Regions from separate parts of the Pseudomonas sp. LB3P58 genome, predicted to be linked through region 1. Evidence: predicted binding sites of a transcription regulator. Region 1 holds the regulator's gene; each other region holds the start of a gene.

Region 1 (7,543 bases):
GTGGTGCTGATCGATACCGCGGGCCTTCAGGCCAGCGATCCGGCACTGCGCATGCAGCTCGAAAGCCTGGCCGGTCGTGGCATCAAATCAAAAAATTACCTGGTCCTGGCAACCACCAGCCAGAAACAGGTTCTAACGGCCGCTTATCACAGTTACAAGCGTTGTGGGCTCGCTGGCTGCATCCTGACTAAACTGGATGAAACGGCAAGTCTGGGCGAGGTGTTGAGCCTGGCCATCAGTCATGAATTGCCGGTGGCCTACCTGACCGATGGCCCGCGGATTCCGGATGATTTGCATCTACCGCGTCGTCATCAGTTGGTCAGTCGCGCCGTCAGCGTGCAAATGCAAGAAGAACCCAGCGAAGAAGCCATGGCTGACATGTTCGCTGATATTTACCACAGCCCGACCAAGCAGGTTGGCTGAGGTATTAATGAACAGTTTTTGTACCTACATCGATGGTCTGCCATGCATTGTTCAGTTAGTGAACGCGCAGCCAGTAATGTGGCCTCCGTCTAAGTAAGACAAGGTAAAGAAAATTCATGGGCAGCATGCATCCCGTACAGGTGATCGCGGTGACCGGCGGCAAAGGTGGCGTCGGGAAGACTAACGTGTCAGTGAACTTGTCCCTGGCTCTAGCTGAGCTCGGCCGGCGCGTCATGCTGCTGGACGCTGATCTGGGGCTGGCGAACGTCGACGTCCTTCTGGGACTGACACCCAAACGTACTTTGGCCGACGTGATCGAAGGCCGCTGCGAGCTGCGCGACGTACTGTTGCAGGGCCCTGGCGGCATTCGCATCGTCCCGGCCGCGTCCGGCACACAGAGCATGGTTCATTTGAGCCCGGCGCAACACGCCGGCCTGATCCAGGCGTTCAGCGATATCGGCGACAACCTCGACGTGCTGGTGATCGACACCGCTGCGGGTATTGGTGAGTCGGTCGTCAGTTTCGTTCGCGCAGCGCAAGAAGTCTTGCTGGTGGTCTGCGACGAACCGACCTCGATCACAGATGCCTACGCACTGATCAAACTGCTGAACCGCGATTACGGCATGAACCGCTTCCGCGTCCTGGCCAACATGGCCCAGAGCCCGCAGGAAGGTCGCAACCTGTTCGCCAAGTTGACCAAGGTCACGGATCGCTTCCTTGACGTCGCCTTACAATACGTCGGCGCGGTGCCTTACGACGAAAGTGTGCGCAAGGCAGTGCAAAAGCAGCGCGCCGTCTACGAAGCCTTCCCTCGGTCCAAGTGCTCACTGGCGTTCAAGGCCATTGCACAGAAGGTCGATACCTGGCCGCTGCCTGCCAACCCGCGTGGGCACCTGGAGTTTTTCGTCGAGCGCCTCGTGCAACAAACCGCAGGACCTGTGCTATGACAGCCAGTGGCTACAACCTCTACAAGAAGTCGGCACGTGACGCGCAGTACGAGCTGATCGAGCGTTACGCGCCACTGGTTAAACGCATTGCCTACCACTTGCTGGCGCGTCTGCCAGCCAGTGTCCAGGTCGAAGACCTGATCCAGGCCGGGATGATCGGCCTGCTTGAAGTGTCGACCAAATACGACGCCAGCAAAGGCGCGAGTTTCGAGACGTACGCGGGCATACGAATCCGTGGCGCGATGCTCGATGAAGTACGCAAGGGGGACTGGGCGCCACGTTCGGTCCACCGCAATACCCGGATGGTCAGCGACGCAATTCGCTCTATTGAAGCTAAAACCGGCCGTGACGCTAAAGATCACGAGGTTGCGGCCGAACTCCAATTGAGTCTCGACGATTATTACGGGATTTTGAACGACACCCTGGGCAGCCGGCTATTCAGTTTCGACGATCTGTTGCAGGACGGCGAACACGAAGGGCTGCACGAGGATGGCGCCAGTGCTCATCTCGAGCCGTCACGCGATCTGGAAGATGAACGCTTCCAGGCGGCGCTGGCGGACGCGATTGCCAATTTGCCGGAGCGTGAGCGACTGGTGTTGGCGCTGTACTACGACGAAGAGTTGAATCTCAAGGAAATCGGTGAGGTCCTGGGGGTCAGCGAATCTCGGGTCAGCCAGTTACACAGCCAGTGCGCGGCCCGTTTGCGGGGGCGTTTGGGGGAGTGGCGAGCGCGCTGAAGGCAGTGTGGGGACACTGCGAACGCGGCGGGTGGGGTGTTGAACCGTACCGGTCCCGATCTGTTGTGCTCCAGACAGTCATTGAGTGCTTTGCCGGATTGATTGAAATGGCGCGTCCAGGTGCTGGGCGCGTTTAAGACTGCTTGGAGGTCGAATTGGACAAGAACATGAAAATCCTCATCGTTGATGACTTCTCAACGATGCGGCGGATCATTAAAAACCTGTTGCGTGACCTTGGGTTCACCAACACGGTCGAGGCCGACGATGGCACTACTGCCATTCCGGTTCTCAACAGCGGCAGCATCGACTTTCTGGTAACAGACTGGAACATGCCTGGCATGACCGGTATCGACCTGCTGCGCCACGTGCGTGCCGATGAAAAGCTCAAGCACCTGCCGGTGCTGATGGTGACCGCTGAAGCCAAGCGCGAGCAGATCATCGAGGCAGCCCAGGCCGGTGTTAACGGCTATGTGGTCAAGCCCTTCACGGCCCAGGCGTTAAAAGAAAAAATCGAGAAGATTTTCGAACGCATCGGTTGATGTGCGAAGCCACTGCGCCACGGGGGAGCTATGGAGCATAACGAGTCTTCACAGGGCGATTTCGAATCGACTCTGAAAAAACACGCGGTCGAACTGGTCGAAAGCCTTGAAAAAGGCAGGTTCGGCGACGCTGTGCAACTGATCCATGAGCTCAATCAGACCCGTGACCGTGGCCTGTATCAGGAAGTGGGCAAGCTCACTCGCGAGCTGCATAGCGCGATCGTCAATTTCCAGATTGACCCGCACATGCCGCAAGCCGAGGAAGTCTCGCAGATCACGGATGCCACCGAGCGTCTGGGTTATGTGGTCAAGCTGACCGAGGCGGCTGCCAACCGCACCATGGACCTGGTGGAAAACGCCACGCCGCTGGTCAACGGCCTGAGCAACGAAGCCCAGGCCTTGAGCACCGACTGGGGACGGTTCATGCGTCGCGAAGTCGGGGCTGAAGAGTTCCGCGAGCTGGCCCGGCGAGTCGACGGTTTCCTGACACGCAGCAGCGAAGACAATCGCGTTGTGTCGAGCAACCTCAACGACATTCTGCTCGCTCAGGATTACCAGGACCTCACCGGTCAGGTGATCAAGCGCGTGACCCAATTGGTCACCGAAGTTGAAAGCAACCTGCTCAAGCTCGTGCTTATGGCCAGTCAGGTGGACCGCTTTGCGGGCATCGAACATGACCGTGAAGCGATGCTGGCAGAAAAAGATCCGCAAAAACATCTCTCTCAGGGTGAAGGTCCGCAGATTCATGCCGATAAAAGAGAAGACGTTGTGTCCGGTCAGGACGATGTGGACGATTTGCTATCCAGTCTTGGATTTTAGGTTTTTAGGTTTTTAGACCTTTAGGAGCACCCCCTTAATGAGCTTCGGCGCCGATGAAGAGATCCTTCAGGATTTCCTGGTTGAGGCCGGCGAGATTCTAGAGCAACTGTCCGAACAGCTGGTCGAGCTTGAAAGCCGACCAGACGATGCGGACTTGCTCAATGCAATTTTTCGCGGTTTTCACACTGTAAAAGGAGGCGCCGGCTTCCTCCAGCTCAACGAGCTGGTGGAGTGCTGTCACATCGCCGAGAACGTGTTCGACATCCTGCGCAAGGGTGAACGTCGCGTCGACTCGGAACTGATGGACGTGGTTCTCGAAGCGCTGGATGCGGTGAACGGCATGTTTACCGAAGTCCGCGAACGCAGCCCGATCACGGCTGCCACGCCAGAATTGCTTGCGGCACTGGCCCGTCTGGCCGAGCCGCAAACCGCCGATGAAACGGCACCGGTCGCCGAGGTGGTGGAAGAACCTGCCGCCGAGAGCGAATCGGGTGACATCACCGATAACGAATTCGAACAACTGCTGGACTCGCTGAACGCCGTCAAGGCTCAGGCAGAAGCCCCGGCAGCTGTGCCAGCGCCGAGCAGCAATGCGGCGGCCAGCGACGAAATCACCGATGCCGAGTTCGAGTCGTTGCTCGATCAACTGCACGGTAAAGGCCAGTTCGCCGTCGATGCGGTAGCCCCGGCACCAGCCGCACCGGCTGCCCCGAAAGCGGCAGGCGACAGCTCCGATATCACTGACGACGAGTTCGAAGCACTGCTCGATCAGCTGCACGGCAAGGGCAACTTTGCCGTTGATGCGCTGGAATCGGCCATTGCTGCGGTCCCGGCCCCGGCTGCACCCACCGCTAAAGCGGCTGGCGGCGATCTGATCTCCGATCACGAGTTCGAATCGCTGCTCGACGAATTGCACGGCAAAGGCAAGTTCACCGAGGTTGGCACTGGTGCAGTGGTTTCTGCTCCTGTCGCCAAGGCGCCAGCACCGGCTGCGAAACCCGTTGCCAAAGCGCCCGAGCCTAAAGCCGAAGCGCCGAAGCCTGCCGCTGCTGCTGCACCGGCTCCGGCCCGTGCCCCGGCTGCGCCGCCACCGGAAAAACCGGCCAGCGAAGCCGAAACCACCGTGCGGGTCGATACCGCGCGTCTCGACGAAATCATGAACATGGTCGGCGAGTTGGTACTGGTGCGTAACCGCTTGGTCCGTCTGGGCCTCAACAGCGGCGACGAAGCCATGTCCAAAGCCGTGTCGAACCTCGACGTGGTCACGGCCGACCTGCAAACCGCGGTCATGAAGACCCGGATGCAACCGATCAAGAAGGTCTTCGGGCGCTTCCCGCGTCTGGTTCGCGACCTGGCTCGCCAGCTCAAGAAAGAGATCAACCTGGAACTGGTCGGCGAAGAAACCGACCTCGACAAGAACCTCGTCGAGGCCCTGGCCGACCCGCTGGTCCACTTGGTGCGCAACTCGGTCGACCACGGTATTGAAGAGCCGGCCGAGCGTGAAGCGATGGGCAAGCCTCGCAGCGGCAAGGTGATCCTGTCCGCTGAACAGGAAGGCGACCACATCCTGCTGTCCATCTCCGATGACGGCAAGGGCATGGACGCCGATGTTCTGCGCGGCATTGCCGTGAAGAAAGGCTTGATGGACAAGGATGCAGCGGATCGCCTCAGCGAATCCGATTGCTTCAACCTGATCTTCGCGCCGGGTTTCTCGACCAAGACCGAAATTTCCGATGTCTCCGGACGCGGCGTGGGCATGGACGTGGTGAAAACCAAAATCGCCCAGCTCAACGGCACCATCAATATCTATTCGACCAAGGGCAAGGGCTCGAAGATCGTCATCAAGGTCCCGTTGACCCTGGCGATCATGCCGACGCTGATGGTCATGCTGGGCAACCAGGCGTTTGCGTTCCCGCTGGTGAACGTCAACGAAATCTTCCACCTCGACCTGTCGACCACCAACGTCGTGGACGGCCAGGAAGTGGTGATCGTGCGGGACAAGGCGCTGCCATTGTTCTACCTCAAACGCTGGCTGGTCAGCTCCGCCGCTCATGAAGAGCAGCGCGAAGGCCACGTGGTGATCCTTTCGGTGGGCACTCAGCGGATCGGCTTCGTCGTCGATCAACTGGTGGGCCAGGAAGAAGTGGTCATCAAGCCATTGGGCAAAATGCTCCAGGGAACCCCGGGCATGTCCGGCGCCACCATCACCGGTGACGGCCGCATTGCGCTGATTCTCGATGTTCCGAGCATGCTCAAGCGTTACGCCGCACGGCGTATTTGATTCTGGTGGAGCGGGGCGACTGAGCCTCGCTCCGTCTAACGGAGTGTTTATGGCAGTTAAAGTCCTGGTGGTGGACGATTCGGGGTTTTTCCGCCGCCGCGTCTCGGAAATTCTTTCAGCGGATCCGAATATCCAGGTCGTCGGCACGGCGACCAACGGAAAAGAGGCGATTGATCAGGCGCTGGCCCTCAAGCCAGACGTGATCACCATGGACTACGAGATGCCGATGATGGATGGCATCACGGCGGTGCGGCACATCATGCAGCGCTGCCCGACCCCGGTGTTGATGTTCTCCTCGCTGACCCACGAAGGCGCTCGGGTAACCCTCGACGCGCTGGACGCTGGCGCGGTGGATTTCCTGCCGAAGAATTTCGAAGACATCTCCCGCAACCCGGAGAAGGTCAAGCAACTGCTGTGCGAGAAGATTCTCAGCATTTCGCGCAGTAACCGTCGCGCCAACACCTACAGCGCTCCGGCACCTGTCGCCGCACCCGCCCCGACGCCCGCACCTTCGAGCGTCAGCAGCTACGGCAGCAGCGCGCCTGCGCGTCCGGCACCGGCTCCGATTCCGGCGCGTACGCACGCCCCGGCCTCGTCGTCGCCCGCGCCGAAACGCAAAGCTTACAAACTGGTCGCCATCGGTACGTCCACTGGTGGTCCGGTTGCCCTGCAGCGGGTTCTGACCCAATTGCCGGCCAACTTCCCCGCACCGATCGTATTGATCCAGCACATGCCGGCCGCCTTCACCAAGGCCTTCGCCGAACGTCTGGACAAGCTTTGTCGCATCAGCGTCAAGGAAGCCGAGGATGGCGACATCCTGCGTCCGGGCCTGGCGTTGCTGGCGCCGGGTGGCAAGCAAATGATGATCGACGGCCGTGGCGCGGTGAAAATCCTCCCGGGCGACGAACGTCTGAACTACAAGCCGTGCGTGGACATCACCTTTGGTTCCGCGGCCAAGACTTACGGTGACAAAGTTCTGGCGGTTGTGTTGACCGGCATGGGCGCCGACGGTCGTGAGGGCGCGCGTCTGCTCAAGCAGGGCGGCAGCTCGATCTGGGCTCAGGATGAAGCCAGCTGCGTGATCTACGGCATGCCGATGGCCATCGTCAAAGCCGAACTCGCCGATGCGGTGTACGGCCTGGACGATATTGGCAAGCATCTGGTCGAGGCCTGTATCTGATGGATGTTTTAAGCCTCATCGGGATCATCATGGCGTTCGTCGCCATCATTGGCGGCAACTACCTTGAAGGCGGCCACCTCGGCGCCCTGGCCAACGGCCCGGCGGCGTTGATCGTACTCGGTGGGACCATCGGTGCGGCGCTGTTGCAGGCGCCGATGAGCGCCTTCAAGCGCGCCATGCAGATTCTGGCCTGGATCCTGTTTCCTCCGCGCATCGACCTCGCCGGTGGCGTTGATCGCGTCGTCAGCTGGAGCCTGACCGCGCGCAAGGAAGGCCTGCTCGGCCTGGAAGGAGTAGCCGACGCCGAATCGGACAACTACTCGCGCAAAGGCCTGCAACTGCTGGTGGATGGCGCCGAGCCGGAAGCGATCCGCAGCATCCTGGAAGTGGATTTCTACACCCAGGAAAGCCGCGACATCGAAGCCGCCAAAGTCTTCGAAAGCATGGGTGGCTACGCGCCGACCATCGGCATCATCGGTGCGGTGATGGGGCTGATCCATGTGATGGGCAACCTGGCCGATCCATCGCAACTGGGTAGCGGCATTGCCGTGGCCTTCGTCGCGACCATCTACGGCGTGGCCAGTGCCAACCTGGTGCTGCTGCCGATTGCCGCCAAA
Region 2 (7,543 bases), 5.5 Mb from region 1:
ACCGGCTGCCGCCTGACCGCCCTCGGCGCCTATTACCGCGAACTCGCGATCAAAGGACATTTCTGATGCCCGTATTCATCAGCTACCGCCATAGCGATCGGCCCCACGCCATCGCCATTAACACCCGTCTTATTCAAGCCAACATCAAGACCTATTTCGACGTGCTGGATCCGGAATCACAAACCACTGACGACATCACCGGGGTCATCACCCGCAACATCACCGCATGCACGCACTTGCTCGCCGTGATTTCGGAGAACACCGCACAGTCCTGGTGGGTGCCGTTCGAGATCGGCGAAGCGACCATCAGCAATCGCCGCATCTGCTCGTACCAGGTTGGCCCCAGCGCTTTACCGTTGTACCTCGACAAATGGCCGAAACTGAGCGGCGATACGGACATCAATTTTTTCATTGATGCTTATCGTGAGGAGGTGATAACCAAACGCTCGATAGGACTGGAATCGATCAGTGAGTCGGTTCGCGGTATTTACAAAGGAAATGCAGATCTGTTCCACGACCAACTCAAGAACCGCATCCGACGCGGTTTCTGACCAGGTGCAAAAAAGCCGCGATGATCGCGGCTTTTTCATTTTCAGCGTACGGCTTTTTCCAACTTCCAGCCCAGGGCATCCAAGGCGTCACAGCCATCCTGAATCAACATGTGCGCAGCATTGGCGAAATGCTCCAGGTCGTGTCCTTCGGCGTCTTTGACGCACAGGCAGGTGACGCTGTTAAGCAGATTTCGCGCGGCGTTGAGTCGGTGGACGGCGGTTTCAAGAAGATCGGAAGCCCGGGCTTCGGTGTCGATGTACAGCGTCGGGCCGACGCTGAAATTGCCTTGGAGCGGGTGGTATTTGGGCACGGTATGAATTCCTTCTGAAAGATGAAACTCCCACCCTTTTCGCGGCTAATCGAATGGAGTGGCAGCTGTACGTGGGTTAGCCGACCGGTCAGAGGAACCCGGCACACCCGAAGGTGTCCCACGCACAGCCACCATAGACAGATATGTCAGGCAGCAAATAGCGCCGCGATTATACGGGCGCTCGTGCATTCCTCTCAAACGACCGGCTAAGGTCCGTCACCGATTCGTCGGCGACGGACAAACTATAGGCGAGCCTTAAGCGAAGAAAAACCCGGTTTATACGTCTCGGAGACTTCCTACACCTTTCTCGGACATGCCCTCATTCCTTGATTTTTACCGCAATCGGTCGGACTTAAATTCATTCTTGCAGGCACAAAAAAGCCGACATCGCTGTCGGCTTTTTTGTGGGTCACTGCTTCGGCGGTTCCGCCGGCTTCGGCGCCGGGTTATCGAACAGGTTCAACCGCTCACGAAGCTCATGCGCCGGCAACGGTTCCTTATCCGCCGGCAACGCATTCGGATCGGCTGGCGTGGCGGGCACTTCGCCCGGGCCGCCCTGCCCTTGCGTTGGTGTTTGCTCCGGCGCAGGTTCCGCACCTTGCGAACCTTCGATGGCACGTTGGGCTTTCTTGGTCAGCACCACGATGTCGATACGGCGATTGATCGGATTGAACGGGTGCTCGCGATCGAACAACGCCGACGAGGCATAACCGACGACCCGCGCCACCTGAGTATCCGGATAACTACCCGCGACCAGCGCACGACGTGCAGCGTTGGCACGGTTGGCCGAGAGCTCCCAGTTACCAAAGTCACCGGTGCCCGTGTACGGCTTGGCATCGGTGTGGCCGCTGATGCTGATCTTGTTCGGCACCGCTTTAATGGTGTCGGCCATGGCCAGCAGGATGTCTTCGAAGTACGGCTTCAGACGAGCACTGCCGGAGTCGAACATCGGCCGGTTTTCGGCGTCCACGATCTGGATGCGCAAACCGTCCGGCGTGATTTCGAAACTGATCTGGTCTTTGAATTTCTTCAGCTGCGGGTTCTCTTCAACCTTGGTCTGCAGCTCTTGCAGCAACAGCTCGAGACGTTCCTTCTCGACCTGCTCGGCCATGCCTTCAACCTGCTCGGCGTCGATGGTCACCTTGTCTGGCTGCGGCTGGGATTTCACCTCGGGGTTGAGGGTGTTCTCCGGCGCCAGGGTCGGCGTGCCGCCCAGGTCGATGATGTACGGCGTGCCGCTTTCGGAAAAGCCGACCGGGTCCTTGAAGTAACCGGCGATGGCGATCTTCTGTTCAGGCGTTGCGGTGGACAGCAGCCACAGCACCAGGAAGAACGCCATCATCGCCGTCGCGAAGTCCGCGAAGGCGATTTTCCAGGCGCCCCCGTGATGCCCGCCGGCGATGCGCTTGACGCGCTTGATGATTATCGGCTGGTTATTTTCCATGACTTAGCGACCGCGAACCGCTTGTTCCAGCTCAGCGAAGCTAGGACGGTGCGCCGGGTACAGAACCTTACGACCGAACTCTACCGCCAGCGATGGCGGCATGCCGGAAGCGGAAGCCACCAGCGAGGCCTTGATGGCTTCGTAGACGTTCAGTTCTTCCTTGGCATCGTGGGCCAGGGAATGGGCCAGCGGACCGAAGAAACCGTACGCCGCGAGAATACCGAAAAAGGTACCGACGAGTGCCGCACCGACGTGCAGGCCGATGGATTTCTGATCGCCTTCACCCAGGGAAGCCATGGTCACCACGATACCGAGTACCGCCGCGACGATACCGAAACCAGGCATGGCGTCGGCAATACCGTTCACCGCGTGGGATGGATGCTCGAGGTCTTCCTTGAGGCTGTAAAGCTCCATGTCGAACAGGCCTTCAAGCTCATGGGGAGCCATGTTGCCGGAGGACATGATGCGCAGGTAATCGCAGATGAACGCGGTCATGCGTTCGTCTTTGAGCACAGCCGGGTACTTGGCGAAAATCGGGCTCGCAGCGGCATCTTCGATATCGCCTTCGATAGCCATCATGCCTTCGCGGCGGCTCTTGTTGAGGATCTCGTAGATCAGGCCCAGCACTTCCAGATAGAACGTGTGGTTGAAACGCGAACTGAACATGCCCAAGGATTTCTTGAGCACGTGCATGGTCATGTATCCGGGGTTGGCCTGCAGAAATGCACCGAGTGCCGCACCACCAATAATCATCACCTCGAAGGGCTGAATCAGGGCGGCAATTTTGCCGTGGGAGAGCACGTATCCGCCGAGCACGCTCGCGAATACGACGATGATGCCGATTAATTTAGCCATAGGTAGGAGAGCACTTACTGAGTCGGGTTCAAGGTCATATTCGGAAGTTAAAAAATCTCTTCTTCTACTTATCGGCAAAACTGCGCCAGACTATAGCCAGTTCAGGCGAAAAGCCAATTTGGCCCGCTCCGGGCATAGGTAATGCAGACGATGATCGCGTCCAACCATGGCTAACGAAACGAACGTTCCAACTCCAAAACCAACCACTCTCGAAGGCTGGGTCAAGCTTCTCGATGGCGTGCGCCTGCCGGTTCCGCAAGCCAGTCATGACCGTGTCTGCAAGGCCATCGCCAACAGCCGCAGCTCCCTGCGCGATATCGCCGAACTGATACAGGACAGCCCCGCGCTGGCCTTGTGCGTGATTCGCGAAGCCAATCGCCACACCCATGGCAGCATGACCGAGCCTGCGGAAAACCTTGAGGTGGCGATCAATCGCCTCGGTTTGAAGCGCACCGAAGAACTGCTTGCCCGCCTGCCTGCCGAACCTCAATCCGAAATCCCGGTTGGCCTGCGTCAGCTGCAGCTGATCAGCCAGCACGCGACCCAACAGGCCAACGGTTTTTTCGCCAGTCGCCTGGCGCGGCTGTGGCAGGACATCCACTGGGGCAGCCTGCTGTTTCTCTCGCCGCTCTGGCCGATGGCGTTGACCCATCCGCAGCTGCTCGAAGAATGGGAGCTGCGGGTCATCCATAAAGGCGAGTCGGCGCGCAAAGTTGAAAAGCAATTGTTCGGCGCTCGCCTGCTGGATATCTGCCTGGCGCTCGTGGACATCTGGCGCCTGCCGATCTGGGTGCAGCAGGGTTATCGGCTGCTGCTCAACGAGCAGCGTGAGCTGGTGAAAGTGCTGCGCATCGCGCGCGACAGCGATCATCCATTGCGCCAGCAGAACCGCCTCGATGACGATCCGACCCTGCGCCGCTGGCTCAATCAGCCGGCCAACACGGTGCTGCTGGCCAACGGACTGGCGCTGTCGGCACAACAGGCCTGGGACAGTCCGCACAGTGAGCGCTGGCAGTACCTGACCAGCCTTTACCTGCAAATGCCGATGGACGACGTGCAGCAGCAGTTGCACCAACAGGCCGCCAACAGCGCCCGCCATCATGCGATGCCAGACCTTTGGCACCCGGCCGTGTCGCTGATCTGGCCGTGGGGCATGAACCGCGTTCACGCAGGCTTGCTGCCGGCCCCGGCACCGACTGCCGAAGACCTGGCGAAATGGCGCAAACAGTGTGCCGAGTTGCTGGTCGAGCCGAGTCGCTTCACCAATGCCATGCACTTGACCACGTCTGCCCGGGACGCTTTGGTTGCGTGCGGCATGCGTCGGGTGATGATCCTGATGGCCGACCGCACCCATGACAATCTGCGAGTGCACCAGACGGCCGGGCTGCCAAAAGAAGTGGCCGGTCTGAACTTCGCCGTCAGCCAGAGCACCGTGCTGCAACGTCTGCTCTCGCAACAAGCCCAAGTGCGCCTGACACCCGCCAACAACGCACAATTCTCAGCCCTGTTACCGGCCAGCCTGCGCTCACAGTTCGGCGGCGAACACTTGCTGCTGCGCTCACTGGTCAATAATGGTCGGGTGATCATGATTGTGGTGGCGGATCAGGGCGGCGGGCCGTTCTCGGAAATCACCGTGCAAGCCTTCGGCAAAACCGGACAGTGCATCGAAAAGGCACTGCACAGCTTTAGTCACCGCGGCCAATGACGCTGCTATACAATCCTCCCCTTTGTGTTCTGGAGACCTCACATGTCTGACTTCTCTGGCTTGCCGCTGGTCATCGAGCCGAGCGACTTGCTCGCCCGTCTCGACTCCCGCGAACTGATTCTGGTGGACCTGACCAGCAGCGCCCGCTATGCCGAAGGGCATATCCCTGGTGCGCGTTTTGTCGATCCGAAACGCACGCAACTCGGTCAGGCACCTGCGCCGGGACTGATGCCGCCGCAAGCGGCACTCGAAGCGTTGTTCGGTGAGCTGGGACACAACAAGGACGCGGTCTACGTGGTCTATGACGACGAAGGCGGCGGTTGGGCCGGGCGCTTTATCTGGCTGCTGGATGTCATCGGCCACAGCAAGTACCACTATGTCGACGGCGGCCTGAAGGCCTGGCTGGCAGAGGGCTTGCCCATGTCGATCCAGATCCCGGCTCCGGTCGGCGGCCCGGTTGCGTTGACCTTGCACGACGAACCCACTGCCACCCGCGAGTACCTGCAAAGCCGTCTCGGTGCCGCCGACCTGGCAATCTGGGACGCGCGTGGGCCGCTGGAGTACTCCGGCGAGAAAGTCCTGGCGGCCAAGGCCGGGCACATTCCCGGCGCGGTCAATTTCGAATGGACCGCGGGCATGGATCAGACGCGCAACCTGCGCATCCGCACCGACATGCCGCAGATCCTGGAAAAGCTCGGGATCAGCAAAGACAAAGAAGTGATTACCCACTGCCAGACTCACCATCGTTCTGGCTTCACCTATCTGGTGGCCAAATCCCTCGGTTATCCGCGGGTCAAAGGCTACGCCGGTTCCTGGGGCGAATGGGGCAACCACCCCGATACCCCCGTAGAGATTTAAGGTTTTTAAGGACAGTTAATGAATAAGCGTTTGTTTATCCTCAGCCAATACCTGCTGCCCCATCACCTGCTGTCGCGACTGGCCGGCTGCATTGCCGAATGCCGCGTGCGCTGGTTCAAAAACGCGTTTACCGCCTGGTTCGCCAAGCGTTATCAAGTGGACATGTCGCAGGCACTGGTCGAAGACCTGACGGCCTACGAGCACTTCAATGCGTTCTTCACTCGCGCCTTGAAGGACGGCGCTCGCCCGCTGGACCAGACGCCAGGCGCGATTCTCAGCCCGGCCGACGGCGCGGTCAGCCAACTTGGCCCGATCGAACACGGTCGCGTGTTCCAGGCCAAGGGCCACAGCTTCAGCGTGCTGGAATTGCTGGGCGGCGACGCTGCCAACGCAGCGCCGTTCATGGGCGGTGATTTCGCGACGATTTATCTGTCGCCGAAGGACTACCACCGCGTGCACATGCCGCTGGCTGGCACCCTGCGCGAGATGGTCTACATCCCGGGCCGGATCTTCTCGGTCAACCAGACCACTGCCGAAAACGTTCCGGAACTGTTCGCCCGCAATGAGCGTGTGGCATGCATTTTCGACACCGAGCGCGGTCCGATGGCCGTGGTGTTGGTGGGCGCGATGATCGTTGCGTCGATCGAAACCGTTTGGGCCGGGCTGGTCACGCCGCCAAAACGCGAGCTGAAAACCTTCCGCTACGACGAAGCTGCCCGTGCGCCGATCCATTTGGAGAAAGGTGCAGAACTGGGTCGGTTCAAACTGGGTTCGACCGCTGTCGTGCTGTTCGGGCCTGATCAAGTGAAGTGGGCTGAAGAGCTGTCGGCCGGTTCGCCGGTGCAGATGGGCCAGGGCATGGGTCTGGCAAAAGCCTGATCCCCTGATCCGACCCCGCGAACGTCTTCGCGGGGTCGGACATTTCGGTGGTGCCGTTACTCTATCTGTCCTCGGAAGCCGATCGGCCCTTCGTTGGCGTAGGTATTGGTGCCACTGAGGTTTTTCCCTCCATCGCCGGAGGTCACGCTCAACGCCACAACGTTCTGATTATCCCGGCCTCCGATGACCCATTTGCCACCCGGATGCCACGGGGCATCGTTGCCGCCCCACTGATTTTCAACGTTGTACTGGTTCTGGCCCGTGCGCTGAGCCTTGAAGCCAATGGGACCTTCACCCGCATACGTCATGGTGCCGGTGAAACTCTTCCCGCCATCGCCCGATTTGATCTCGATCGCGACAACGTTCTGGTTGTCCCGCGCGCCTAGCGTCCAGTCTCCGCCCGGATGCCAGGGTGCCGAACTACCGCCCCATTGATTTGCCACTACATATCTAGACATAAACTTCATCTCCTTGAAGTTACAAAGAGACCTGCCCTGCGTAGGCAGCAGGCCGTACGACTGTGCGTATCCAGTCGCACGACTGTCAGATTAGTAGTACGCCCGGAGGGCACTCGACTGACAGACAAACGGTATAAATCCATAGCTGCTACAGTCAGATCATTCACTGCCCATTTACCGCTTGGAGTTTTTCCACGGCATGGATGAGACCAGCCCCCACCTCCTGCTACGCGCGCCGATCCCGACGCAGTTGCGCCTGTCGTTCTGTGAAGCCACCCCGCGTGATCTCAAGCGCTGGATCGCCAATCTACCCAAAGCCAACATCGGCGAAACCGCTCGCCAGCTGTATCAAGGCCTGAGCGAACTCAACCAGCTGCTCACGCCCAGCGACAATCGCCTGCAATTGCTCGAACTGCTGCGGCCCGAGGTGTATTACGTCTGCAAACACCTTGAGCAGCATTTCCTGCATCAGTCGATTGTGC
Region 3 (7,543 bases), 3.4 Mb from region 1:
AGCACTTGCACGCCTTGACCGGCCGCGTCCTGGTTCTGGAACAGCGAGTCGCTGCCACCGCTCTGGCCACCCTGGAACATGGTGGCGAATACCGGGTGCCGTGCACGGTAGGTCTGGTCGATGCTCGACGAGACGGTTTCGGCGTTGGCGATGTTCGAGGCGACGGTGTTCAAGCGAGTGGTCTGGGCACTCATGCCGCTACCGGCAATGTTGAAAACACTGGATAGAGACATGACTTACTCTCCACGAAGGGCTGACATCAGCCCTTTGAATTTGCTGTTGAGCAGGGTGAAGCTGGCCTGGAAGCCGACCGCGTTTTCCGCGTAGTTCGACTGTTCCAGCTGGGCGTCCACGGTGTTCTGGTCGATCGACGGTTGCATCGGCGTGCGATACAGCAGCGACTCGTCGCCATTACCCAGGCCTTCGGCTTCGATATGACGGCTGTTGGTCATGTTCAAGGCGAAAGTGCCGCTCTTGGTCTTCTCGTTCTGCTCGGCGAGCACTTTCGAGAAGTCCAGATCCCGAGCCTTGTAGTTCGGGGTGTCGGCATTGGCGATGTTGTTGGCCAGGACTTCGGCACGCTGAGCGCGGAAGCCCAGGGCTTGTTCGTGGATACCGAGCGCTTTATCGAAGCTGATGCTCATGTCGGAAACCTTCGGGTGACCTGATTTTTCGTAACAGGGACATAGCAAGCGTCGTGCCAATTGAAAAAAGCCCGTAAACAGGGGCTTTGCGGGCAGTGGCAATGTGGCAATGCCAGAAAAGCGGCAACCGATTTCCGCCGCCTGCCGCTTTTCTGCCGCTTATCCCGGCCGGGAGAGCACCACCTGCCCCTGTGGGAGCGAGCTTGCTCGCGATAGCGGTGGATCAGGCAATGAAGATGTCGACTGATCCGACGCCATCGCGAGCAAGCTCGCTCCCACAGGGAATTGGGGTGTTTGGGGGAAATCATCAGGCAAAAAAAACGGGAGCCCCTGAGGACTCCCGCTTTTTTGATGACGCCAACGAATCACTTCGCCTGGTAAATGATCCCCGGGCTGCACTGGACCATCTGGTAATGATCCGGCAAACCGTTCAGCGCCTCGGAAGCACCAAGAAACAGATAACCGCCTGGCTTCAACGTGCTGTGAATGCGCAACAGGATGTCCTTCTTCACCTCGGCGGAGAAGTAGATCAGCACGTTGCGGCAGAACACGATGTCGAACTTGCCCAGGGCTGCGTAGCTGTCCAACAGGTTGAACGAGCGAAACTCCACCCGGCTCTTGATCGGTGCCTTGATTGCCCAGCGCCCCGGCCCCTTCGGGTCGAAGTAACGTTGAAGGCGCTCGGGCGACAGGCCACGGCCGATGGCCAGGCTGTCGTACTCGCCGGTCTTGCAGTTGGTCAGCATGGTACCGGACAGGTCGGTGGCAACGATCTGCACGCCCATCTTCAACTGGCCCATGTTTACGCGCTCGAACTCATCGATCGACATCGACAGCGAATACGGTTCCTGACCCGACGAACAGGCCGCCGACCAGATCCGCAGACGCTGGCCAGGGGCGGCCTTGATCGCTGCCGGCAGCACCCTGTTCTTCAAGACTTCAAACGGATAGGTGTCACGAAACCACAGGGTTTCGTTGGTGGTCATGGCATCCACCACCATCTCGCGCAAACCGCTGCGCGGCTGGGTCTGGATGCGCTGGACCAGCTCACCCAGGGACTTGATGCCTTGCTGTTCCATCAGTTTGTTGAGACGGCTCGAGACCAGGTACTGCTTGTTTTCACCGAGCAAAATGCCACAGGCTTTTTCCAGGAAGACCCGGAACTGTTCGAAATCCAAATTACCCGTAGACAAAGATGCCGCCTCTTAAATCGTATTAACCGTTAGGGGCAAAAGGCCCCTAGCTGATGTCTGCTGCTTTGATCCGGTTGACTACCCGGGATGCCAGGTCATCAGGACGGAATTTGGCAAGAAAGTCATCGGCACCGACCTTCTTGACCATCGCCTGATTGAATACACCCGACAACGAAGTATGCAGGATGATGTGAAGCTTTTGCATGCGAGGGTCGTTGCGGATCTCGGCCGTGAGGGTGTACCCGTCCATCTCCGGCATCTCGATGTCGGAAATCATCATCAGGAACTCTTCTTCCGGCTTCTTGCCCTCGTCGACCAGCTTGCGCAGGTAATCCAGCGCTTGCCGACCGTCGTTCAACGCCACCACTTCGACACCGACCGTCTGCAGGCAACGGGTCACCTGCTTGCGCGCCACCGACGAGTCATCGACCGTCAGCACTCGCAAAGAGAGCGCCTTGTGCTGGGTTTCGACATCCACCACGCCGACGGAAATCGCTTCCGGTGTCGGCGCCACTTCTGCCAGCACTTTCTCGACGTCGATGATTTCGACTAACTGATTGTCGACCCGAGTCACAGCCGTCAGGTAATGATCGCGTCCCGTGCCCTTGGGTGGCGGATGAATCTCCTCCCAGTTCATGTTGACGATGCGTTCCACTGACCGCACCAGGAAACCCTGAGTCTTGGTGTTGTACTCCGTGATGATCACGAAGGGATTGCTTTGATCTTTCAGCGCACCGGAACCGGTCGCCATGGCCAGATCAAGAATCGGAATGGTCGCCCCCCGAATATTCGCCACACCGCACACGACAGGACTGGATTTTGGCATCAGCGTCAGTTTGGGGCATTGCAGCACCTCCCGAACCTTGAACACGTTGATCCCATACAGCTGTTGGCCGTCGAGACGGAACAACAACAGCTCAAGGCGATTCTGCCCTACCAGTTGCGTGCGCTGGTTTACCGCATCCATTACACCAGCCATGCACAGACTCCTACACCAACGCTTAAGTGTGTTGCGACGCGCATTCATCACTAAACGGCACGGCGCTTGCTTTTTAACTCTTATGAACACAGAACCGACATTTTTCCGACGCCTGACATCAAACGCCCGCAGATTGCTTTGCGCGGTGTCGGCTGTCTGCCTGTTCAACGCTGGCTGCCCTGCCCTTGCTGACGCGGTTACCTTGCCTGACATGCTTATCGGCGTCACTCAGGGCTTTCTTGAATTCACCGTAGAAGACTATCTGGCCACCAGTCAAACGGAAGGCCGCTACGAGATCGAGGTCAAGCAACTCGATCCACGGCTGCGCATGCCCATGTGCGACAAGGAATTGACAGCCACGCTTGAGAGTCCGGCAAGGCCGCTGGGGCGGGTTACCGTCAAGGTTGCTTGCGAAGGCACATCCCCCTGGACCGTCTTCGTACCCGCTCAAGTGCGCCTGTTTCGCGACATTGTGACCACCACCCGTGCGCTGCGGCGCGCCGGTATCGTCGAGCCCCAGGATGTGAACCTGCGCGAGCGTGACATCAGTCTGATCAACCAGGGTTACCTGACTTCCGTCGACCAGGCGATCGGGCAGAAACTTACCCGACCAATGGTCGCCGACCAGGTCATGACCCTGGTGCACATGGAACAGGCAGAAGTCATCAGCAAGGGCGACCAGGTGGTGATTACCGCCCGCAGTGGAACGCTCAGCGTGCGCATGCCGGGTGAAGCGCTGTCCAACGGCGGCTTGCGCGAACAGATTCGGGTGAAAAACCTCAACTCCCAGCGGGTCATCAAGGCGCAAGTCACCGCGCCCGGCCAGGTGGAAGTGGCCATGTAGAACTCTCTGTTTGTGAAGATGTGGCGCGCCACTCGACTGTTCCCTAGACTGTGCCCTATGCAGGGCAAGCGCTGACGCGCGCAAGCTCATTGATAATTGGGCCTAAAGTTTTTCCGGGTATGGCCGAAAACATGGCAAGCGTCCAAATACCCAGAGGTTTTTTGTCATGGTCATCGATTTCAGCCGTTTAAACAGTTCCTCGTCACTTACCGGTAGTACACGTACCAGCACCGCGAAGGAGACCGTCGAAGCCGGCAAACCCGCACCGCTGAATACCCCGGCCGAACAGGCCAGTACCGTCAAAAGCGGGGAATCGGTACATCTCAGCAATGAGGCTCAACAGTTGCAGAAGGTCACTGACAAGCTGCGCGATCAGCCTGCCGTCGACAACGCCCGCGTGGCCGAGTTGAAAGCAGCGATTGCCGATGGCAGCTACAAAGTCGACAGCAACCGTGTAGCCAGCAAACTGCTCAACTTCGAAGCCCAGCGCTAGGCCAAGGCCTGCGCCAGGCTTTTGGACGCTTAAAACCCAAGGCCAGCCATGCACGACACTAATTTACTGCAACTGATCACCGACGATTTCGCCCCGGCACAGCACTTGCTGGAGTTACTGCAAACCGAGTCCCTCGCCTTGCACGGTCGCGACATGCCACTGCTCGAAGAAATTCTGGCGCAGAAACAGGCATTGATCATTTTGCTCGATCAGCATGGCCGCAAGCGCAGTGAAATCCTCGCCAGCCTCAACCTGCCGACCAACCGCAACGGCCTGGAGCAACTTGCCAGCCATTCGAGTATTGGCAATCAGCTGTTGGAACAGAGCGATGTATTGACCGATCTTCTGGCTCAGTGCCAGGCGGCCAACGTCAAGAATGGCCAGTCGATCCTGGTGCAACAGGCCTCGACGGCCAATCAGCTGAAAATCCTCAACGGCGGCGAGCCGCCAGCGCTCTATGATGCACGCGGATCAACCTCCATGCTTGCGAAGCCACGCCCGCTCAGTCAGGCTTGAGCCTGCTGAAAAGCGCGCACTATCAAGACGCGAAACTTGCTGGCAATATGCTGGCCAGCCGTAGTCATATTTTGTCTGGAGATTGATGAACCGTGTTCAATGCCTTAAGCGCGGAAGATGCTCCGCAGCCACCCAAGGTGCTCACCACGCCGTTGGAGATCTCCGGCAACCTGCGCCAGCTGCAAGACAGCCATGATCCGCTGATCATCACGTTCCATGAGCGCAGCCAGCGCTTCCAGAGTTATCTGGTGGACATTGACCGTGACAGCAACATGATTGCCCTGGACGAAATGATTCCCCGCGATGGTGAACGCTTCCTGCTCGCCGGCGAACCGTTCAAGGTCGAAGGTTTTCACGACGGCGTGCGCATTGCCTGGGAAAGCAACGGCCCGTTGACCATCGACGAATCCGGTGGTGGTCGCTGCTACCGTGGCGCCCTGCCCGCCGAGGTGGTTTACCACCAGCGTCGTAATGCATTCCGCGCAGCATTGAAGCTGGCACAACTGGTCAACGTCGATCTGGGCGGTGAAAAACTCAAGTCGCCGATCAGCGGCAAGCTATTGGACATCTCTGCCACCGGTTGCAAGTTGCGCTTCGAAGGCGACATCACGGGCAGCCTGCAACTGGGCCAGGTCTATGACCGCTTCATCGCCGCCCTGCCTTTTGGCAACATGACGGCACCGGTCGAGCTGCGTTACCTGCACTTTGAAGAAAGGATCTCCACCACCTTCGCCGGCGTACGCTTTCACAACATGAGCGGGCTGGTGCAACGGCAGGTCGAGCGGTTCGTCTATCAGCTTCAGCGCGAAGCGCGGCGCTTCGACAAAGACGACATGTAATAAGACGCTTCAATAGAAAACGGGCAGCCCCTTGCGGTGACTGCCCGTTTTTTTATGCGTTGTTTTTATGCGTTATGGCCTGGCCTCGGTAAAACTTTGTTCGCGAGGTGCATCAGGGTCTTCGGGTGGCGGATCGGTTTCGGGCTCTGATTCAGGTTCCGGGTCCGGCTCAGGGTTGATCGGGTTCTGCATCTGATCCTGAACCACCTGCTCATCGACCCGCGGGTCAAGGCAAGCCACCAACGGCGAACTCGACATACTGTCCGGCATGGCGACGTGATGCAGCGGTGCATCGTCCACCACATGCAGGTTGGTCACCGCTTTCGGGCGAATCCGCCACACCAGCACCAACGCGAAGAAACTGAAGAAGGCATAGAGCATGTGGCTGCCGAACAGCTTCATCAGCACCCCGGCCACCAGCGGTCCGATACTGGCGCCAACACCGTAGGTCACCAACAGCATCGCTGTCAGGGACACCCGGCGATCACCCTCGACGTGGTCGTTGGAGAACGCCACCGCCAGCGGATACAGGCAGAACATCACCAGCGAACAGCAGAATCCGGTGATAAACAAAATCTCCAGCGGTACCTGCTGCATGATTGCCAACGGCAACGCGGTAAGCGCCAGGACCAGGGCAAAACAGCGAATCAACAGTGCCCGGTCATAACGGTCGGACAGCCAGCCCAACGGCCATTGCACCAGCAACCCCGCAAAAATGCAGCTACCCATGAACAGACCGACCTGCTCCGTGGACAACCCCTGCTGTGAGGCATATAGCGGTGCCAGACCGTAGAACGAACCGATGATCAGCCCCGCCCCCAGCACCGTGCTCAACGACTGCGGCACGCGCTTGATGAAGAACCGCGGCTCCATCGGGGCCGGGTGCAATGGCGCCGGGTGAATCCGCCGGGTCAGGGCCACCGGCACCAGGCACAGCGCGAAGCACAAGGCGACCAGCATCAGCAGTTCAAGGCCCAGGCCCGGGTGCATGACCAGAATCAACTGACCCAGCACCAGTCCCAGGTACGAGGCGATCATGTAGCCGCTGAACACCGTTCCGCGCTGCGAGGCTTCGGCCTGCTCATTGAGCCAGCTTTCGATGACCATGTATTGGCACATCATGCCGAGGCCGACGATGACCCGCAGGAAGATCCAGGCAGGCAACCAGTCCACCAGGCCATGGCCCAGCACCGCCGCGCCGACAATCCCGGCGCAGGCCGAATAGGCGCGAATGTGCCCGACCCGGGCAATCAGCCGGTGGCCGATCTTGCCACCCAGCACCAGGCCGCAATAGTTGGCCGCCATCAACGCACCGACCCACAGGCTGTCGACGTGATCGGCGGCCAGGCGCAAGGCCAGGTAAGTACTCAACAGGCCAGAGCCGATCAACATCATCAGCGAGGCAAAATAAAGCGCTCGAAAGGGTTTCCAGATTTGGCGCATCGGCGTTCCGAGCGGCTCCTTGCAGTGAGTTTCAGGCTACCGACAAACGATAGCCTGATGTCGACGGGGCGTCAGGCCTGGGCCGCTAAAACACGCCGTTCCCAGGGAGTAATTTCATCAAAGAAGCTGGTCAACTCCATGGTCTTCGAGGCGATGTAGCCTTCGATGAACTCCTTGCCGAACAGTTCCTTCGCCAATTGGCTACGTTTCAGACGCTCAAGAGCCGCATGCAAGGTACACGGCAACGAAAGATTGTCCGGTACTTCGAATTCACCCTGGATCGGCTCGCTCGGCTCCAGTTTGTGTTCAATGCCATACAACCCTGCGGCAAGGCTGGCGGCGATCGCCAGGTAAGGATTTGCATCAGCCCCCGGCAAACGGTTCTCGACCCGACGAGCGGCGGGCGAACTGGCCGGAATACGCAATCCGGCCGCGCGATTGTCGTGGGACCAGCAGGCATTATTCGGCGACGCATACGGATGGCACAAGCGCTGATACGAGTTCACGTTCGGTGCGAACAACGCGGTGAAATCCGCCATGCCGGCCTGCTGACCCGCGATGAAATGACGGAAGGTCGCGGTCGGCTCACCAG
Region 4 (7,543 bases), 4.7 Mb from region 1:
TTGAGCCCGCGAATGCAGCCCATGGCGATGGTTTGCGTGCCGTCGAACAGTTCGAACCACGCGGCGACCGCCAACAGGCTCACGGCCAGGTTGATCACGTCACGAAACGCCGGGTCGTTGTGGTCCAGGAACAAACCGATCAACTGATGCGGCAGCAACCAGAAGACCATGGCGAAGGCAAGCATCGCCGCCGCGCCAAAGGCGATGCCGACCCGTCCGGCCAGCCGTGCATTCAGCAGCTGCCCGGCGCCGTAGTGCTGCCCGATGCGCATGGTGATCGCATAGGAAATCCCCGCCGGAACCATGAACGCCACTGAGACGATTTGTAGGGCAATCTGGTGTGCGCCCATTTGCGTACTGCCCATGGTGCCCATGCACAGCGCGGCGAACGCAAACAGTCCGACTTCCACCGCGTAGGTGCCACCAATCGGCAGGCCCAGGCGCCACAGTTCCTTGAGGTATTGACGGTTAGGTCGCGACAGGCCCTGACGCAAGGGATAAGCGTCGTAGGCCGGATGCCGACGGATGTGCCAGGCCAGCGCCAGCGCCATGCAGTTGGCGACAACAGCGGTAACCAGCCCGATGCCCATCAACCCCAGTTTTGGCAGGCCGAACATGCCGGTAATCAATGCGTAATTGAGCAGGAAGTTAGCCACGGTGCCGCCGAGGCTGATGACCATCACCGGCGTCGCGCGGCCGATGGCACTGGTGAAGCCGCGCAAGGCCATGAAACTCAGGTAGCCGGGCAGGGCGAACGGCAGGATCAGCAGGAACTGCCCGGCTGCGTGGACGTTGGTTTCGGTCTGGCCGAACAGCAGCAACACCGGTTTGAGGTTCCACAGCAGCAGCCCGGCCACCAACGCCATCAACCACGCCAGCCATAACCCGGCCTGGGTCAGCCTGGTGGCGCCGACGATGTCGCCGGCACCCTGACGAATAGCCACGAGGGTGCCGACCGCGGCGATCACGCCAATGCAGAAAATCGACACGAACGAGTATGTCGCTGCGCCCAGACCGCCACCGGCCAGCGCCTCTGGACTCAGGCGCGCCATCATCAAGGTGTCGGTGAGGACCATCAGCATGTGCGCCAACTGCGAGGCAATCAACGGCCCCGCCAGCCGCAGGATGGCCCAGAGTTCGGTACGTGCTGGATGCTGCATGGTCATCACGCTCGATAATTAAAGAGGGACAGGAAAGCGTCGATTCTCGGCGCTCTACGGGGTTTGCACAAAGGGATAAAAAGGATGGGTTGCATGATTCAAACTCATGCTGGAGAGTTTCTGCTAGGGTGGCCGAATCCCGCTATAGGAGCTTTCCGAATGTCCCGTCGTCTTCCTCCCTTGTATGCCCTGCGCGCATTCGAAGCGGCGGCGCGGCACAGTTCGTTTACCCGTGCGGCCGAAGAATTATCGATCACCCAAAGCGCGGTCAGTCGGCACATTCGTACACTCGAAGAGCATTTTGCCTGTCGGCTGTTTCACCGCAGTGGGCGCAATCTGCAATTGACCGAGTCGGCGCGGTTGATCCTGCCCGGCATTCGCGAAGGCTTCACCGCCCTGGAGCGGGCCTGCAATACCTTGCGTGCCGAAGATGACATCCTGCGCATGAAAGCGCCGTCGACCCTGACCATGCGCTGGCTGCTGGCACGGCTCAGCCGCTTTCGGCACCTGCAACCAGGCAATGAGGTGCAATTGACCAGCGCCTGGATGGACGTCGACTCGGTGGACTTCAACCATGAACCATTCGACTGTGCCGTCATCCTCAGCAACGGGCATTTTCCGCCGGACTGGGAGGCGAGTTTCCTGTTCCCGGAAGAACTGATTCCAGTCGGTGCGCCGAATCTTCTGCAGGATCAACCGTGGGATGTCGCACGGCTGGCCAATGCCGAACTGCTGCACCCGACGCCGGATCGTCGCGACTGGCGCAGTTGGCTGGAGCGCATGGGGCTGTCGGATCAGGTGTCGCTCAAGGGCGGGCAGGTGTTCGACACGCTGGAGCTGGGCATGATCGCCGCCGCCCGAGGTTATGGCGTGTCCATGGGCGATCTGCTGATGGTGGCGGAAGATGTGGCTCAGGGACGTCTGAGTCTGCCGTGGCCGACGGCCGTCGCCAGCGGTGAGAAATATTACCTGGTCTGGCCGAAAACCCGCCCCGGCGGTGAACGTTTGCGCAGGCTCAGCGACTTCCTGCAAAGCGAAGCCCGAGCAATGGAATTGCCCGATGTTCAACACTTGGGCTGAATCGATAGAGCCTCCGCAATGGCGGCCTTGAGCCATATCCCGGTTAATTACTCAAGTATTCAGATTTTCCGCCGAAAATGCAGGTGGAACCTTCGTGCAGGTTCGACGTAATTCCCATTAGAAATTTTGCTGAGTGTGCGTCGTGATCAGGATGATCCGGTCGCTCGGCCAGGAGCTGTCATGTCTCAACCTCGTGCCCGGATCGCCTCACAGCTTGGTCTTGCGCTTGCCGTGATACTGGCGATTGTCATCAGCGGCAGTACCGTGTTCGCCCTGCGCTCGCTGGACAGAGCCAACCTCGCCACCCGCGAAGAGCACCTGGCCAGTGAAGCCCGGTTGCTGGCCGATCAGTTGAGTACCTTTCACGGCACGTTGCGTGAAAGCACCCAGCGCCTGAGCGGTCTGTTCGAGAAGCGCTTCAGCGCCGGTTTGAGCGTGCACCCGGATGAACCGGTGGCGGTAGCGGGCGCGCAGACGCCGGGCCTGCACCTGGGCAGCGAAGTGCTGAACAACAATTTCAAGGAAGTGGACGAGTTCAAGCAAATGACCGCCGGCGTTGCGACGGTGTTTGTGCGCAGCGGCGAAGACTTCATTCGGGTCAGCACGTCCCTGAGCAAACAGGACGGCAGCCGGGCCATCGGCACGCTGCTCGATCACGCGAACCCGGCCTATGCCCGCTTGATGGCGGGGCAGGCCTACGTCGGTCGCGCCTTGTTGTTCGAACGCTCCTACATGACTCAGTACACCCCCGTACGTGACAGCGGCGGTAAGGTGATTGCCGTGCTGTTCGTAGGATTTGATTACACCGACGCGCAGAACGCGCAGTTCGCCAACCTCAAGCGCTTCCGTATCGGCCAAACCGGTTCCCTGGCGCTGCTGGATGAACAGAGCAAATGGCTGGTGCCGATCGCGGGCGTACAAGCGCTGGATCAGGCGACTCCGACCATCGTTGGCTTGGCGAAAACGCCGGGCAAGGGCGAGTTCTGGAGCGACAAGTCCGAAGATTTCTACAGCATTGCCGTACCGTTTGAAGGCGGCCCATGGTCGGTCGTGGCGAGCATGCCGAAAACCGAAATCCGTGCCGTGACCTGGAGTGTCGGCATTCAATTGGCGATTGGCAGTCTGCTGGCGATGCTGATCGCTGTGGGGGCGGCGGTTTGGTTGCTACGCAGCAAACTTGCGCCTTTGGGTGATCTGGTGCGTCAGGCCGAAGCTTTGGGCGCCGGTGATTTGAGCGTGCGGCTGAACGTGTCGAGCAACGACGAAATCGGTCAGCTGGCCCGCGCGTTCAACCAGATGAGCCAAGCGCTGTCGACCATGGTCGAGCACATCCGCAAGGCCTCGCAAGAGGTCAACAGCCGTGCCCAGGCCTTGTCCGGTCTGTCCAGTGGCGCCTATGAAGGGATGGAGCAGCAGTCGGGCGAAATCACCAGCATGGCCGGCGCCGTGGAAGAGTTCAGCGCCACCTCCCTGAACATTGCCGACAACATGGGCAGCACTCAGCGTCTGGCCCAGGAAAACGCACAGCAAACCCAGATCGGTCGTACGTCGATGGACGAAGCGTCCTCGTCCCTGGAGCAAATCGCTGGCGCGCTGAACAGCACGGCGACGGTGATCAATACCTTGGGTCAGCGCTCCCAGGAAATCGGCGGCATTGTCGGTGTGATTACCTCGATTGCCGATCAAACCAACCTGCTGGCGCTCAACGCCGCCATCGAAGCCGCTCGTGCCGGTGAGCAGGGTCGTGGTTTTGCCGTGGTAGCCGATGAGGTTCGCAACCTGGCTTCTCGCACCCGCCAGGCGACAGATGAAATTTCCGGAATGATTCAAAGCATCCAGCAGGAAACCGGCAACGCCATCAGCACCATGGAGCAGGGCAACGTGTTGATGCAGGAAGGTTTGTCGCGCAACGCCAACGTCGCCAGTGCCCTGGCACGGATCGATGAGCAGAGTCGTTCGGCGGGTCAGCAATTTGCGGCGATCACCACCGCGACTCAGGAACAAAGTAGTACCGCGACGTTGCTTAGCAGCAACCTGCAAAGCATTGCCCTGGCGAACAGTGAGCAGCGTGAGGTGGTGTCGAACCTTGCGGTGACGGCCAAAGAGCTGGAGAAGCTCGCGGCGGACTTGCGGCATGAGGTTGACCGGTTTCGTTGAGGCGCCGCTGAAATAGCTATCGCGAGCAGGCTCACTCCTACAGTTGATCTTTGGTGTTCACAAGTTCTGTGTTCACAACAAATCCAGTGTAGGAGTGAGCCTGCTCGCGATGGGGTCACCTCAATTTAGGATAGGCCCACAGCTAGTTGCACTTGGCATTGCTGGACACTTCCTTTGTCGCCTGTTTCAACTGGCTACCCAGCTCAGCCGCATTGGTGCTGTTGTAAACCCGGCCACCGGTGTTTTCGGCGATGCAGCGGGACGGGCCACCGGCGCCGATTTTCACCACGTTGACCCGCAGGCGCGGTTGTTCCCTGGCGATTCGGCGGGACACCGCGCAAGCGTCTTTCTGGCAACCGTCTTCACCGTCGACGAACATCACGATCACCGCATCGTTATTGCGCCCGTCGACCTTGCTGGCGGCGTAGGCCAGGCTGTCGGCCAGTGGTGTGCCATCGTTGGGCACCAGACCGCGAATCCCGTTGATCAGCCGCTGACGATCGCCAAACTTGAACACGCCCTGGTCCGGTGTTCTTTCGCAACCGGCGAAGGTGATCAGGCGCGTGTCGATCTTCGGGTCCAGCCCATTGATCATGCCGGCCAGCGAGTCCTTGGCGACGTCCATGCGGCTGGGCTTGGCGAAGATCTGCATGGTGCGGTTCGGGTCCAGGTACTTGTTCATCTCATTGCCGAAGAACCAGTCCTCATCGGATTTCACCGACCTGATGTTCAAGTCCATCGAGCCCGAGGTGTCGAGTACCACCACAAATTGCGGGGGCACGGCATCCGGCGCTTTTTTACGGCACGCGTAGTTGTCCAGCGTCGGGGCTGGTGGTGGCGGCGGTGGTGGTGGCGGCGCGGCCACGACCGGTTTTGGTGGTGGGACGGGCTTGGGTGGCGGCACTGGTTTTGGTTCGGGCACCGGTTCTGGTTCCGGAACAGGTTCCGGTTCCGGTTCCACAGCAGGCTCGGGAACTGGCTCGGGAACAGGCTCAACCGGTTTCTCGACGGGCGTCACCACTGGCGCTACCGGCGCTACAGGCGGAACCACGACAACCGGTTCACGGTGCAGGAACCACCAGAGCCACAGCGCCAGAAGCAGCAACAGCAGCGCAAGCAAGGCCGCCGCGATCCACCAGCCACGGCGCGACGGCGGAACAACCGGCACCACTGGAACCACCGGCGGCACGATCGGTTTGGGCGGACGCAGGTTCCAGCGCACCACCAACGGCTCACCGTTGAGGCTGTAGAGTTTGTCCAGCTCCGGCGTGCCGAGCAGGCTGCGCAGGTCTTGCGCTTCCGTCGGTTGACCGCGTTTTTGCAGTTCATCCGCCAGCTGTCCGAGGGACGTCTGACGCACTTCATAGGTTTCCAGCAAACGTCGTTGCGCGTCCTCGTTGAGGTCGGCGTAGGGCGTGGGTTGGCCACCCAGTTCGGTCCACCATTCCAGCACGTCGCCGCTGCCCATCCGCGGGATGGCAAACAGGCTGGCGACGGTCGGCGGAAAGTGTTTCTGGATGAGGGCGACTTTGGCTTGCAGCGCACTCATCCCCTCCGGTGTGGCTTGCGCATCCCTGATGACCCGCTGCATGACGACGATTCCTGAAAAAGGTGCAGGCCTCCATCGGGAGGCCTGCGGGGTGAAAAGTTACTCTTCGTAGCCGAGGCTGAATTGCAGCTGATTGACCTTCTTCTGCAATGCCTTCAGCTCTTCCTGCTTGGCCGCCAGCGTCGCTGGCGTTGACTTGGCCGTTGGCGCTTTTGAAGCCTTGAGCTGCTGCTCGAGACCGGCGATCTGCTTCTGCACACCGCTTTCGTTGCCACGTCGAGCCTTGAGCGAGCTTAGCAATTGTCCCAGCGACTGATTCAGCGCCGCCTGGGCTTTCTGCTGGCTGGCCAGGTCGGTTTTGGTGCTGAGCTGCTGGGCCTGAATGTTCTCGTACACCTGACGGAACATTGCGTTTTGCTGACGGGACTCGCTCAGGGTCAGTTCCTTCTGCTTGACCTGATCGCTGTAGCCACCGGAGTAGTCGCAGTTCATTTTGGTCAGCATGCTGCTGTCGCGATTGGTTGCATCGCATTCGCCCGGCTTGGTCGCGCAACCGCTCAAGGCCAGGACGGCGGTGAGGACCGCCAGTTGTCGTAGCGTCATGTGCTTATCCCAGGGTGATTGCGGAGCGTTGGCTGTACAGACCGTCGACTTCCTTCTGCAGGGCAGCGACTTTCTGGTTCATTTTCATAATGTTCTTGTCAACTTGCTTGATCTCGGCGCCGGCGGCGCCTTGTGCACGCTCGGCGTCTGCCACTTTGGTGTACTCGGTGACTTTGATGCGCATGTTGCCGAGGTCTTTACGCAGGCGCGCGATGTTCGAATCGATCTCGGCGATTTGCTCCTGGGCCTGGGACTTGTCGACTTTCTTGTTGGCGATGTCCTTTTTGATCCGGGCGATTTTTGCCTGATCATCATTGATCACTTGCTGAGCGGTCGCGGTACGGGCGATCACGTTCTGGGTGTCTTGTTCGACGTCGCTGTTCATTTTAGCCAAGCGGGTGGAGGTGTCGGCGTATTCGCTGCGACGCTGATCCAGGTAGTAGTTCGCACCCATGGCCACGCCGCACGCGGTAATACCGGCGGCGACGGCGCACACGGCTTTGTTGTTGCTGTTGGACAGCGCGCAAGCGAGGATGCCGACACCTGCGCCCATGGCGCAGGCCTGATAGCCGGACTTGCTGAAGAACTCTGCGTCTTGACCTTGGGTCAGGCGCGGGTCGGTCCCGTCGCTGTCGCCGAGCATGGAGCTACCGGTGTTGGCGCAACCGGTCAGCAGCAGGCTGCCGGCGAGTACGAAAGCGATCTGTAGCTTGAAGCGAGTCCAAAGGCTGCGCGACATGGTGAAACTCCTCGGTGACGGTGTTGACATGTTGTTATTGAGTAACGGTTTTGCAGCTGTTCAGCCAGGCTTCAGTGTCGATTTTCTGCTTTTGCAGGAACGCCTTTTGATTGGCCCAGTGGGTGCGCAAGTAAGGTTTGAGGTCTTGCAGCTGTTTGTTGCGGGTGATGATTTCTTCCATTACCGGGACCTGCGTTTCAAGCAATGGCTGGCCGTACAAGGTCGCCGATTCCACCAGGCTGCTGGCGTAGTAAC

The links. Region 1 encodes FliA, which starts transcription of late flagellar genes. Its sites were predicted from a motif close to CTAAAGTTTNNNNNNNNNNNGCCGNTAA; they were not measured.
Region 2: a site for FliA is predicted at 3,230-3,257, ahead of motA (flagellar motor stator protein MotA). Genes of this name have one in related genera too.
Region 3: a site for FliA is predicted at 3,763-3,790, ahead of flgM (flagellar biosynthesis anti-sigma factor FlgM). Genes of this name have one in related genera too.
Region 4: a site for FliA is predicted at 2,291-2,318, ahead of ACYZTZ_RS27205 (methyl-accepting chemotaxis protein). Genes of this name have one in related genera too.

The regions. Positions count from the first base shown of each region.
Region 1 is NZ_JBUBVE010000001.1:1,108,811-1,116,353, forward strand. It holds gene flhF (flagellar biosynthesis protein FlhF) at 1-423, shown strand, start outside; gene fleN (flagellar synthesis regulator FleN) at 540-1,370, shown strand; gene fliA (RNA polymerase sigma factor FliA) at 1,367-2,107, shown strand; gene ACYZTZ_RS05165 (chemotaxis response regulator CheY) at 2,275-2,646, shown strand; gene ACYZTZ_RS05170 (protein phosphatase CheZ) at 2,677-3,465, shown strand; gene ACYZTZ_RS05175 (chemotaxis protein CheA) at 3,503-5,746, shown strand; gene ACYZTZ_RS05180 (protein-glutamate methylesterase/protein-glutamine glutaminase) at 5,796-6,926, shown strand; gene ACYZTZ_RS05185 (flagellar motor protein) at 6,926-7,543, shown strand, end outside.
Region 2 is NZ_JBUBVE010000001.1:6,590,672-6,598,214, reverse strand. It holds gene ACYZTZ_RS30670 (caspase family protein) at 1-66, shown strand, start outside; gene ACYZTZ_RS30665 (toll/interleukin-1 receptor domain-containing protein) at 66-551, shown strand; gene ACYZTZ_RS30660 (hypothetical protein) at 593-862, opposite strand; gene motB (flagellar motor protein MotB) at 1,272-2,306, opposite strand; gene motA (flagellar motor stator protein MotA) at 2,310-3,161, opposite strand; gene ACYZTZ_RS30645 (HDOD domain-containing protein) at 3,328-4,866, shown strand; gene ACYZTZ_RS30640 (rhodanese-like domain-containing protein) at 4,909-5,724, shown strand; gene asd (archaetidylserine decarboxylase) at 5,743-6,603, shown strand; gene ACYZTZ_RS30630 (lectin OAA family protein) at 6,660-7,061, opposite strand; gene ACYZTZ_RS30625 (molecular chaperone) at 7,261-7,543, shown strand, end outside.
Region 3 is NZ_JBUBVE010000001.1:4,484,237-4,491,779, forward strand. It holds gene flgC (flagellar basal body rod protein FlgC) at 1-233, opposite strand, end outside; gene flgB (flagellar basal body rod protein FlgB) at 237-644, opposite strand; gene cheR (protein-glutamate O-methyltransferase CheR) at 1,010-1,837, opposite strand; gene ACYZTZ_RS20830 (chemotaxis protein CheV) at 1,884-2,816, opposite strand; gene flgA (flagellar basal body P-ring formation chaperone FlgA) at 2,899-3,660, shown strand; gene flgM (flagellar biosynthesis anti-sigma factor FlgM) at 3,827-4,153, shown strand; gene ACYZTZ_RS20845 (flagella synthesis protein FlgN) at 4,202-4,669, shown strand; gene ACYZTZ_RS20850 (flagellar brake protein) at 4,762-5,508, shown strand; gene ACYZTZ_RS20855 (MFS transporter) at 5,581-6,951, opposite strand; gene ACYZTZ_RS20860 (glutamine synthetase family protein) at 7,023-7,543, opposite strand, start outside.
Region 4 is NZ_JBUBVE010000001.1:5,820,353-5,827,895, reverse strand. It holds gene ACYZTZ_RS27215 (NorM family multidrug efflux MATE transporter) at 1-1,160, opposite strand, end outside; gene ACYZTZ_RS27210 (LysR substrate-binding domain-containing protein) at 1,320-2,240, shown strand; gene ACYZTZ_RS27205 (methyl-accepting chemotaxis protein) at 2,421-4,397, shown strand; gene ACYZTZ_RS27200 (vWA domain-containing protein) at 4,540-5,988, opposite strand; gene ACYZTZ_RS27195 (hypothetical protein) at 6,046-6,549, opposite strand; gene ACYZTZ_RS27190 (hypothetical protein) at 6,554-7,288, opposite strand; gene ACYZTZ_RS27185 (SUMF1/EgtB/PvdO family nonheme iron enzyme) at 7,323-7,543, opposite strand, start outside.